One region of the Pantoea rwandensis genome, then DNA from elsewhere that is predicted to be linked to it. Evidence: predicted binding sites of a transcription regulator. Region 1 holds the regulator's gene; the other holds the start of a gene.
The links. Region 1 encodes Fur, which represses iron uptake genes when iron is present. Its sites were predicted from a motif close to ATAATAATGAGAACNACTATCAA; they were not measured.
Positions count from the first base shown of each region.

Region 2: a site for Fur is predicted at 2,943-2,965, ahead of LH22_RS14050 (TonB-dependent siderophore receptor). Genes of this name have one in related genera too.

Region 1 is NZ_CP009454.1:3,552,747-3,556,853, reverse strand. Features, by position in the region: gene glnS (glutamine--tRNA ligase) at 1-1,176, shown strand, start outside; gene LH22_RS16260 (hypothetical protein) at 1,411-1,806, shown strand; gene fur (ferric iron uptake transcriptional regulator) at 1,868-2,317, opposite strand; gene fldA (flavodoxin FldA) at 2,673-3,203, opposite strand; gene ybfE (LexA regulated protein) at 3,339-3,614, opposite strand; gene ybfF (esterase) at 3,783-4,107, opposite strand, start outside.
Region 2 is NZ_CP009454.1:3,084,147-3,088,253, forward strand. Features, by position in the region: gene ghrA (glyoxylate/hydroxypyruvate reductase GhrA) at 1-754, opposite strand, end outside; gene treA (alpha,alpha-trehalase TreA) at 961-2,640, shown strand; gene LH22_RS14050 (TonB-dependent siderophore receptor) at 3,042-4,107, shown strand, end outside.

The DNA.
Region 1 (4,107 bases):
GGTTTCGAGGAAGGTAAAGCGTGTCTGCGTGCCAAAATCGACATGGCATCCAGCTTCATTGTGATGCGCGATCCGGTGCTGTACCGCATTAAGTTTGCCGATCACCATCAGACCGGCAGCAAGTGGTGCATCTACCCGATGTACGACTTCACGCACTGCATTTCGGATGCGATCGAAGGCATTACCCACTCATTGTGTACGCTGGAGTTCCAGGACAACCGTCGCCTCTACGATTGGGTGCTGGACAACATCACCATTCCGCAGCATCCGCGTCAGTACGAATTCTCGCGTCTGAATCTGGAGTACGCGGTGATGTCGAAGCGTAAGCTGACGCAGCTGGTCACCGAGAAAGTAGTGGAAGGCTGGGACGATCCCCGCATGCTGACTGTTTCAGGTTTGCGCCGTCGTGGTTACAGCGCGGCCTCGATTCGTGAATTCTGCCGCCGCATCGGCGTGACTAAACAGGACAACATCGTTGAGATGGCGTCGCTGGAATCCTGTATTCGTGACGATCTCAATGAGAACGCACCACGCGCGATGGCGGTACTCGACCCGTTGAAAGTGGTGATCGAAAACCTGCCCGCCGGCCACGAAGAAACGCTGACCATGCCTAATCATCCAAACAAGCCGGAGATGGGCACGCGTGAAGTGTCGTTCAGCCGTGAAGTGTGGATCGATCGCGCTGACTTCCGTGAAGAAGCCAACAAACAGTACAAACGTTTGGTTCTGGGCAAAGAAGTGCGTCTGCGCAATGCTTATGTGATTCGTGCTGAGCGTGTGGCGAAAGACGAAGAGGGTAACATTACCTGCATCTATGCCACTTGTGATGTCGATACCCTGAGCAAGGATCCGGCGGATGGTCGCAAAGTGAAAGGTGTGATCCACTGGGTTTCCGCCATTCATGGACTGCCAGCTGAGTTCCGTCTTTACGACCGTCTGTTCAGCGTGCCAAACCCAGCGGCGGCTGAGGATTTCCTCACCACCATTAACCCGAACTCGCTGGAAATCAAACAGGGCTTCGTGGAGTCAGGTTTGCGTGAAGCTGCCACTACCGCAGCTTATCAGTTTGAACGTGAAGGCTATTTCTGTGCCGATAGCGTCTACTCACAGCCGGGTAAATTGGTGTTTAACCGCACGGTTGGACTGCGTGATACTTTCGCGAAGATTGGCGAGTAATATCTTTCGTCGATAGCACAATATGATCATGAAAGGGCGAGCAATCGCCCTTTTTTATTGCCTGTAATTCGCCACGGGCAATGAATTATGCTGAAGGCGGCAAGCTGTGCTTGTTGTCTATTTTGCGACAATTCTGACTTTAGCAAAATTAACCCATTTGCGAGTGTGAAAAATTGTATTTCAGGTAGGCTATGCGCTCTAAATAGAGCTCTGCGGGTTATCAAAGGAAAAAAAATGACAAGTCTCGCCCTGGAAGCTAAGCATAGCGTGGTGGTATTACATCAGCTTATTGAACGTGTTTTTAACCAGGTAGAAGGCAGTGATGACAGCATGGAACTGCTTTTGTCACACTTTCACCCGGATTTCAAAATGGTGACGCCGCTGGGTAAGCAGCTGGATCTGAATGAGACCGAAGTGCTGTTTCGCAAACTGCACGGTCAGCGGGAAGGGCTGCGCATTGCCACCAGTGAGCATGCCATCATTTCTCAACAGAGCCAGGAAGTGACGATTCAGTATCGTGAACTGCAGATGTTGAACGGCACCCATCAAACACGCATCTCTTTGGCTGTGCTGGATTGCAGCACCACCATTCCTCGCTGGCGCTACCTCCACGAAACCTTTATCGCTTGATAACAGGCATAAAAAAACCGGTGACCAGCACCGGTTTTTTTATATTGCATAGCACACTCAATTACTTATCGTGGAGCGTATCGTCTTCGCGGCAGTCTCCCAGTGCACAGTGACCGTACAAGTACAGGCTGTGGTTGCTGAGTTTGATGCCGTGGCGAGTAGCAATCTCACGCTGACGCGTTTCGATTGATTCATCACTGAATTCGATCACTTTGCCACAATCCAGGCAGATCAAGTGGTCATGGTGATGCTGCTGAGTCAGTTCGAATACGGATTTGCCGCCTTCGAAGTTATGACGGGTGACGATACCCGCGTCATCAAACTGGTTAAGAACGCGATAAACCGTTGCCAGGCCAATCTCTTCGCCCATATCGATCAGGCGCTTATACAAATCTTCCGCACTGACGTGATGGGACTCGGGGCCCGGTCCCTGAAGCACTTCCAAAATTTTCAATCTTGGGAGAGTGACTTTCAGGCCAGCCTTCTTCAATGCGGAGTTGTTGTCAGTCATTCGGATATTGTCCTGTTACTTTGCATGTCACTTACGGCGCAGGGGCCTTGAATGTTTAGGTCACGCGTATTCTCATTTGCGTCTCATTATAGAACTCAAGCAGTGAAATGAAAACCAGGGTAGCGCGCAAATCAACAAAAGTCGTAAGGATAAACATCGCCTACGCCAGCGCGGAACGGTGTGGTTTGGGTTTCCATTTCACTCAGCCTCAGTCAACAATCAGAGGAATAAGCGGATGACCATTGCGGGTATTCTACAGATTTGCGGGGAAAAGTTAAAAAACCGTAGCTATTATTTTTATAGGAATTTCCTTTGCCCCAACGTGAGCCAGCGCTCACATTGGGGAGGCGAGGCATCAGGCTTCGATGATCTCTTTCAACTGCAGCTCATCAAAAATCTGTTTCACCCAGGCGTCAACGCGTTCGTTGGTCAACTCAGGTTGACGATCTTCGTCAATCGCCAGGCCGAGGAAGTGTTTGTCATCGGCCAGACCTTTTGAGGCTTCAAAATGATAACCCTCGGTCGGCCAGTGGCCCACGATCACCGCGCCGTTGGGCTCAATGATGTCGCGAATCGTGCCCATCGCATCACAGAAATACTCTGCATAATCTTCCTGGTCGCCACAGCCAAACAGCGCCACCAGTTTGCCATTAAAGTCGATCTCTTCCAGCGTAGGGAAGAAGTCATCCCAGTCACACTGTGCTTCGCCGTAATACCAGGTAGGAATACCTAGCAGCAGGATGTCGAACGCTGCGAGATCTTCTTTGGTGCTCTTAGCAATGTCATGCACTTCGGCGACATCTTTACCCAGTTGTTTCTGGATCATTTTTGCAATGTTTTCAGTGTTGCCGGTATCGCTGCCGAAGAAAATGCCTACGATTGCCATGGGTTAAGTAACCTCTTAAAGCCTGATTGTGAAAGTAAGTCAATTGACTGCACATGTTAGCGAATGATAGCAGACCGTTGAAAAGGGCGGAACGAGTAAAGCCTGAACTTTGTGTTCCTGCGTGCGGTCAGCGCGCTAAGACAGTTTGAGTTGCGCTAGCAGCATTTGTTCAATCAATTCGCTGCGGCTGATGTTTTGTTGCTCGGCCAGCGTGTTCAGGGCGTCAACCGCTTCGCTGGACATTTTCAGCTCAACACGACGCAGCCCTCGCACTTTATCGCGCTTGAGCTGGTTACGTTTGTTGATACGCAACTGTTCGTCGCGTGTCAGCAGGCTGGTTTTGGGGCGACCGGGACGCCGCTCGTCTGCAAAAAGATCAAGCGTGGTACGGTCTGTCTGTTCTTTTGCCATGATTTGTGAAACTGAGTGGGCGCGAACGGCGGAAAGGCGCTGCGCGATTTATACATTATCGGCCCGACCACGGCGAAAAAATCATCCGCGGCAAATTTTTAGCGCGACATCATACTCCAGCACCATCCGCGACGCCAACCCTAAACCGCATACGGCAAGCTTTTGCTTTTACAGGTTAAAAAAGCGACGAACTGCGCGCAAAACCGCATCAGGTTTTTCAGCATGTACCCAATGACCGGCGCCGCTGATCACGTGCGCATGGGCGTGAGGGAACTGACGCAGCAGTGCATCACGATGCTGATTGTCCAGATAAGGGGAATCGCCACCGCGAATAAACAATGCGGGATGTGGCCAGGCCGGAACCTCCTCCCAGCCAGAAATCGTGGTGTAGTTGTCCCACAGCACCGGCACGTTAAAGCGCCACTCGCCCTCCACAAAGGACTTGAGGATAAACTGAATCACCCCCTCTTCAGCGACATGATGACGCATCACC
Region 2 (4,107 bases), 470 kb from region 1:
CGTCCAGCGCCGCACCCGCCAGTTGACCGCTGTTCAATGCGGCCAGCAGATCGGCTTCCACCACGTGCGCGCCGCGCGCCAGATTGAGGAAAAAGGCACCCTGCGGTAACACGCGCAGAAACTTTTCATCGATCAGGTTGGTGGTTTCCGGCGTGGTGGGCAACAGGTCGATCAGCACCTGAGTGCCATCGAGAAACGCATCCAGCTGATCGCGACCGTGGAAGGTTTGCACGCCATCAATCTGCTTAGCCGAGCGGCTCCAGCAACGCAGCGGGAAGCCCCACTGACGTAAGCTTTCAAGCACGCTACTGCCCAGCACTCCCGCACCGAGCACGCCGATGGTGAAGTCGGCGCGATCCGCTGTGTCGAGTGGTTGCCAGTGCGCCTGTTGCTGCTGCTGACGGTAGTCGGCAAAGCGGCGGAACCAGCCCAGCACGCACCAGTTCGCATACTCCTGCATCTGACGCGCCATACCGGTATCTTCGAGGCGGAACAGCGGCACGTCATCGGCAAGCATTTCAGGATGGGCGCGCAGTTGCTTAAGAATTTCGTCGACGCCCGCGCCCATGGCAAACACGCCTTTTAACGGACGGCCAGCCAGCATCTCGATGGGCGGTGAACGCACGATGGCATAATCCGCCGGAGCCGTGTCGCCCGGCTGCCAGTAGCGCACGTTGGCTTGCGGTAAACGCTGACGTAGTCCCGCAAGCCAGCGATCGGGGGCTTGCGACGGGTGATACCAGATAATCTCCATACTGCTCTCCTTTTTTCCTTCAGCCTCAGGCAAATAGCAATGAAGGGCAAGTAAAAACCTCAGTGTTAATGCAATTTCTTGCGTGATTAATTCCCGCGGCTTCACATTTCCATGGCTTGAGGCGGCTAAGCGGCGCGTTAGCGACTAAAGTTGTTCGGGTGGTCAATGTGTTAGCACACCACCTTTTCGGACAAGGAGAAAAACCGATGATAAAAAATGTCAAATTCACGCCCGCGCCACTGACGTTGTTACTGAGCGCGGCGCTGCTGGCCGGCGCCTCTGTTGCGCAGGCGGAAGATACCAGCCGAATGCTAAGCAGCCAGCCCCAGCCGCCCGATATCCGCCTTGGGCCTCTGTTTAATGCGGTACAGCAGGCAAAATTTTATCCGGATCAGAAAACCTTTGCCGATGCGGTTCCGAAGTACAATCCTTCTTCGATACTGGCGGACTGGCAGATGCAAAAGAGCCAGCGCAACTTCGACCTCAAGCATTTCGTGGACGCTAATTTCACCCAGCCTAAAGAGCAGGACAAATACGTGCCACCTGCCGGACAAAGCCTGCGTGAACATATCAACGGCCTGTGGCCGGTGCTGACACGATCAACACCGACCGCCAGCCCGTATGATTCCCTGTTGCCGCTACCGAAACCCTATGTGGTCCCCGGCGGCCGTTTCCGCGAAGTTTATTACTGGGACAGCTACTTCACCATGCTGGGCCTCGCCGAGAGCGGGCACTGGGATCGCGTGCAGGATATGGTGGATAACTTCGCCACCGAACTGGATAAATACGGCCACATCCCGAACGGCAATCGCAGCTATTATCTCAGCCGTTCACAGCCACCGTTCTTTAGCCTGATGGTGGATCTGCTGGCGACGCACAAAGGTGATGATGTTTACCGCCAGTATCTGCCGCAGTTGCAGAAAGAGTATGACTACTGGATGGCGGACAGCGATAAAGTCGCGGCCGGAGAAGCCAGCAAGCGCGTGATTAAACTGGGTGACGGCACGCTGCTTAACCGTTACTGGGATGACCGCGACGCTCCTCGCACCGAGTCCTGGCTCGACGATGTGAATACCGCCAACAAAGCGCCAGATCGCAATAAACAGCAGGTGTATCGCGATCTGCGTGCCGGTGCGGCCTCCGGTTGGGATTTCAGCTCTCGCTGGTTTACCGATGCCCACAATCTGGCCTCGATCCGTACCACCCAGCTGGCACCGGTCGATCTTAACAGCCTGATGTTCCATCTGGAGCAGGTGTTGTCCAAAGCCTCGAAGCTGGCACAGCAGGATGACAAAGCCAAACAGTTCGCGGCCGATGCTGAAAAACGTCAGGCGGCGATTAATCGTTATCTGTGGGATGAGAAGCAAGGCTGGTACGCCGACTATGACTGGCAGAAAAAACACATTCATCCGCAGTTAACCGCCGCTACCCTGTTCCCGCTGTATATGCAGGTGGCGAGTGAAAAACAGGCGGACCGCACCGCCAAAGCGGTTGAGAAACAGCTGTTGAAACCGGGAGGTTTGGTGACGACGACCGTTAATAATGGTCAGCAATGGGATGCACCAAATGGCTGGGCGCCGCTGCAATGGGTGGCGGTGGAAGGTCTGGAACATTACAAGCAACCGAAGCTGGCGCAGGAAATTGGTCAGCGCTTCCTGCAGAACGTGCAGGCCACTTACAACAAAGAGCACAAGCTGGTTGAAAAGTATGTGGTGGAAGGCGCGCAACTGGGCGGCGGTGGCGGCGGTGAATATCCGTTGCAGGACGGCTTCGGCTGGACCAATGGCGTGACGCTCAAACTACTGGATAAATACTGCCCGAAAGATAACACCTGTAATAACGCGAGCGATATCCCGAATATGCCCGTGCTGAGTGCGGGGAAATAACCCTCTTACTCTTTTAAATAAAACCGCTGCTACTGCTTTGTTTGTCAAACGGTAGCAGCGCAATCGGTTCGCGCTGTCAAAGCCAAGGGGCTTAATACCATCCCCTCAGGCATGCGATGTCACCACTTAACGCAGTGAAGTCATCACCTCAGGTTTCCACACCCTCACGCACCGCGACAGATTGTATGACTGAATCTTGAAACCATTACTCACTTAAATCCGTGCTCGCTACGCCACCCTTCCTGTTCATGTCCACACAATCTCTTTAACTCAAATTAACAACTTGAAACACACCTCACTAAAAGATAATAATTCTCACTCTTAATTTTAATCGCATTCTCAATTTTCGGCAGTGCCGGTTCAGTGCTGCTTTTTACCTGCTTCCTGTTAAAGGATTTTCGATGACGCTTTTTACCCTCAATCGTAGCCGCGTGCTGTGCGCACTAGCTCTGGCCCTTCCCGCCGCAACCTTCGCGGAAGAGTCCATCGTGGTCACTGCGCAACCGCAAGAGAGCGCCAGCTCACCGACGCAAGGCTATCTCGCCACCCGCAGCAGCGGCAGCAGTAAAACCGATCAGCCGCTGATCACCACGCCGCAGTCCATCTCGGTGGTAACACGCCAGCAGATGGAAGATCAGGGTGCGCAGGATCTCAATCAGGTACTGAACTATACGCCGGGCGTATTCACCAACTTCGGCGGCGCCGCCACCCGTTATGACACCATCGCGCTACGTGGTTTCCATGGCGGCGATGTCGACAACACCTTCCTGGATGGCTTGCGCATCATGAGTGATGGCGGCAGCTTCAACATCTTGCAGGTGGATAACTGGTTCCTCGACCGCGTTGATGTGATCAAAGGCCCCTCTTCCGCACTATACGGCCAGACCGTGCCGGGCGGGTTAGTCAATCAGGTGAGCAAGCGGCCGCAGTTTGCTGAAGAGGGCCATTTCCGCCTGTCGACCGGCACCAACGCCACCAACAGCGCCGCCTTTGACTACACCAATGCGATTAACGATCAGTGGGCCTTCCGTCTCACCGGCATCACGCGTAACAGCGACACGCAATACGATCACACCCGTGAAGAAAAGTATGCGATTTCGCCACAGCTGCTGTGGCAACCCAGCGAAGACACCAGTCTGGTGCTGCGTGCCTATCTGCAAAAAGATCCATCCGGCGGTTATCACGGTTCCGTACCGGCTGAAGGCACGCTTTACAGCCACAACGGCCGCAAGCTGAGTGACAGTTTCTATGAGGGCGACAGCGCACTGGATCAGTTCAAACGCCACGAACAGATTTACAGCTATGACTTCTCGCACCGCTTCAATGAAGTGTGGTCTGTTTACTCCACCGCCAGCTATAGCCACTCTAATGTCGATCTCGATCAGGTGTATCAGATTGGCTGGGACGCCACCAATCCTGATTTGCTGACGCGCTACTACTCCGGTGAACGTTCTTCGCTTAGCGCAT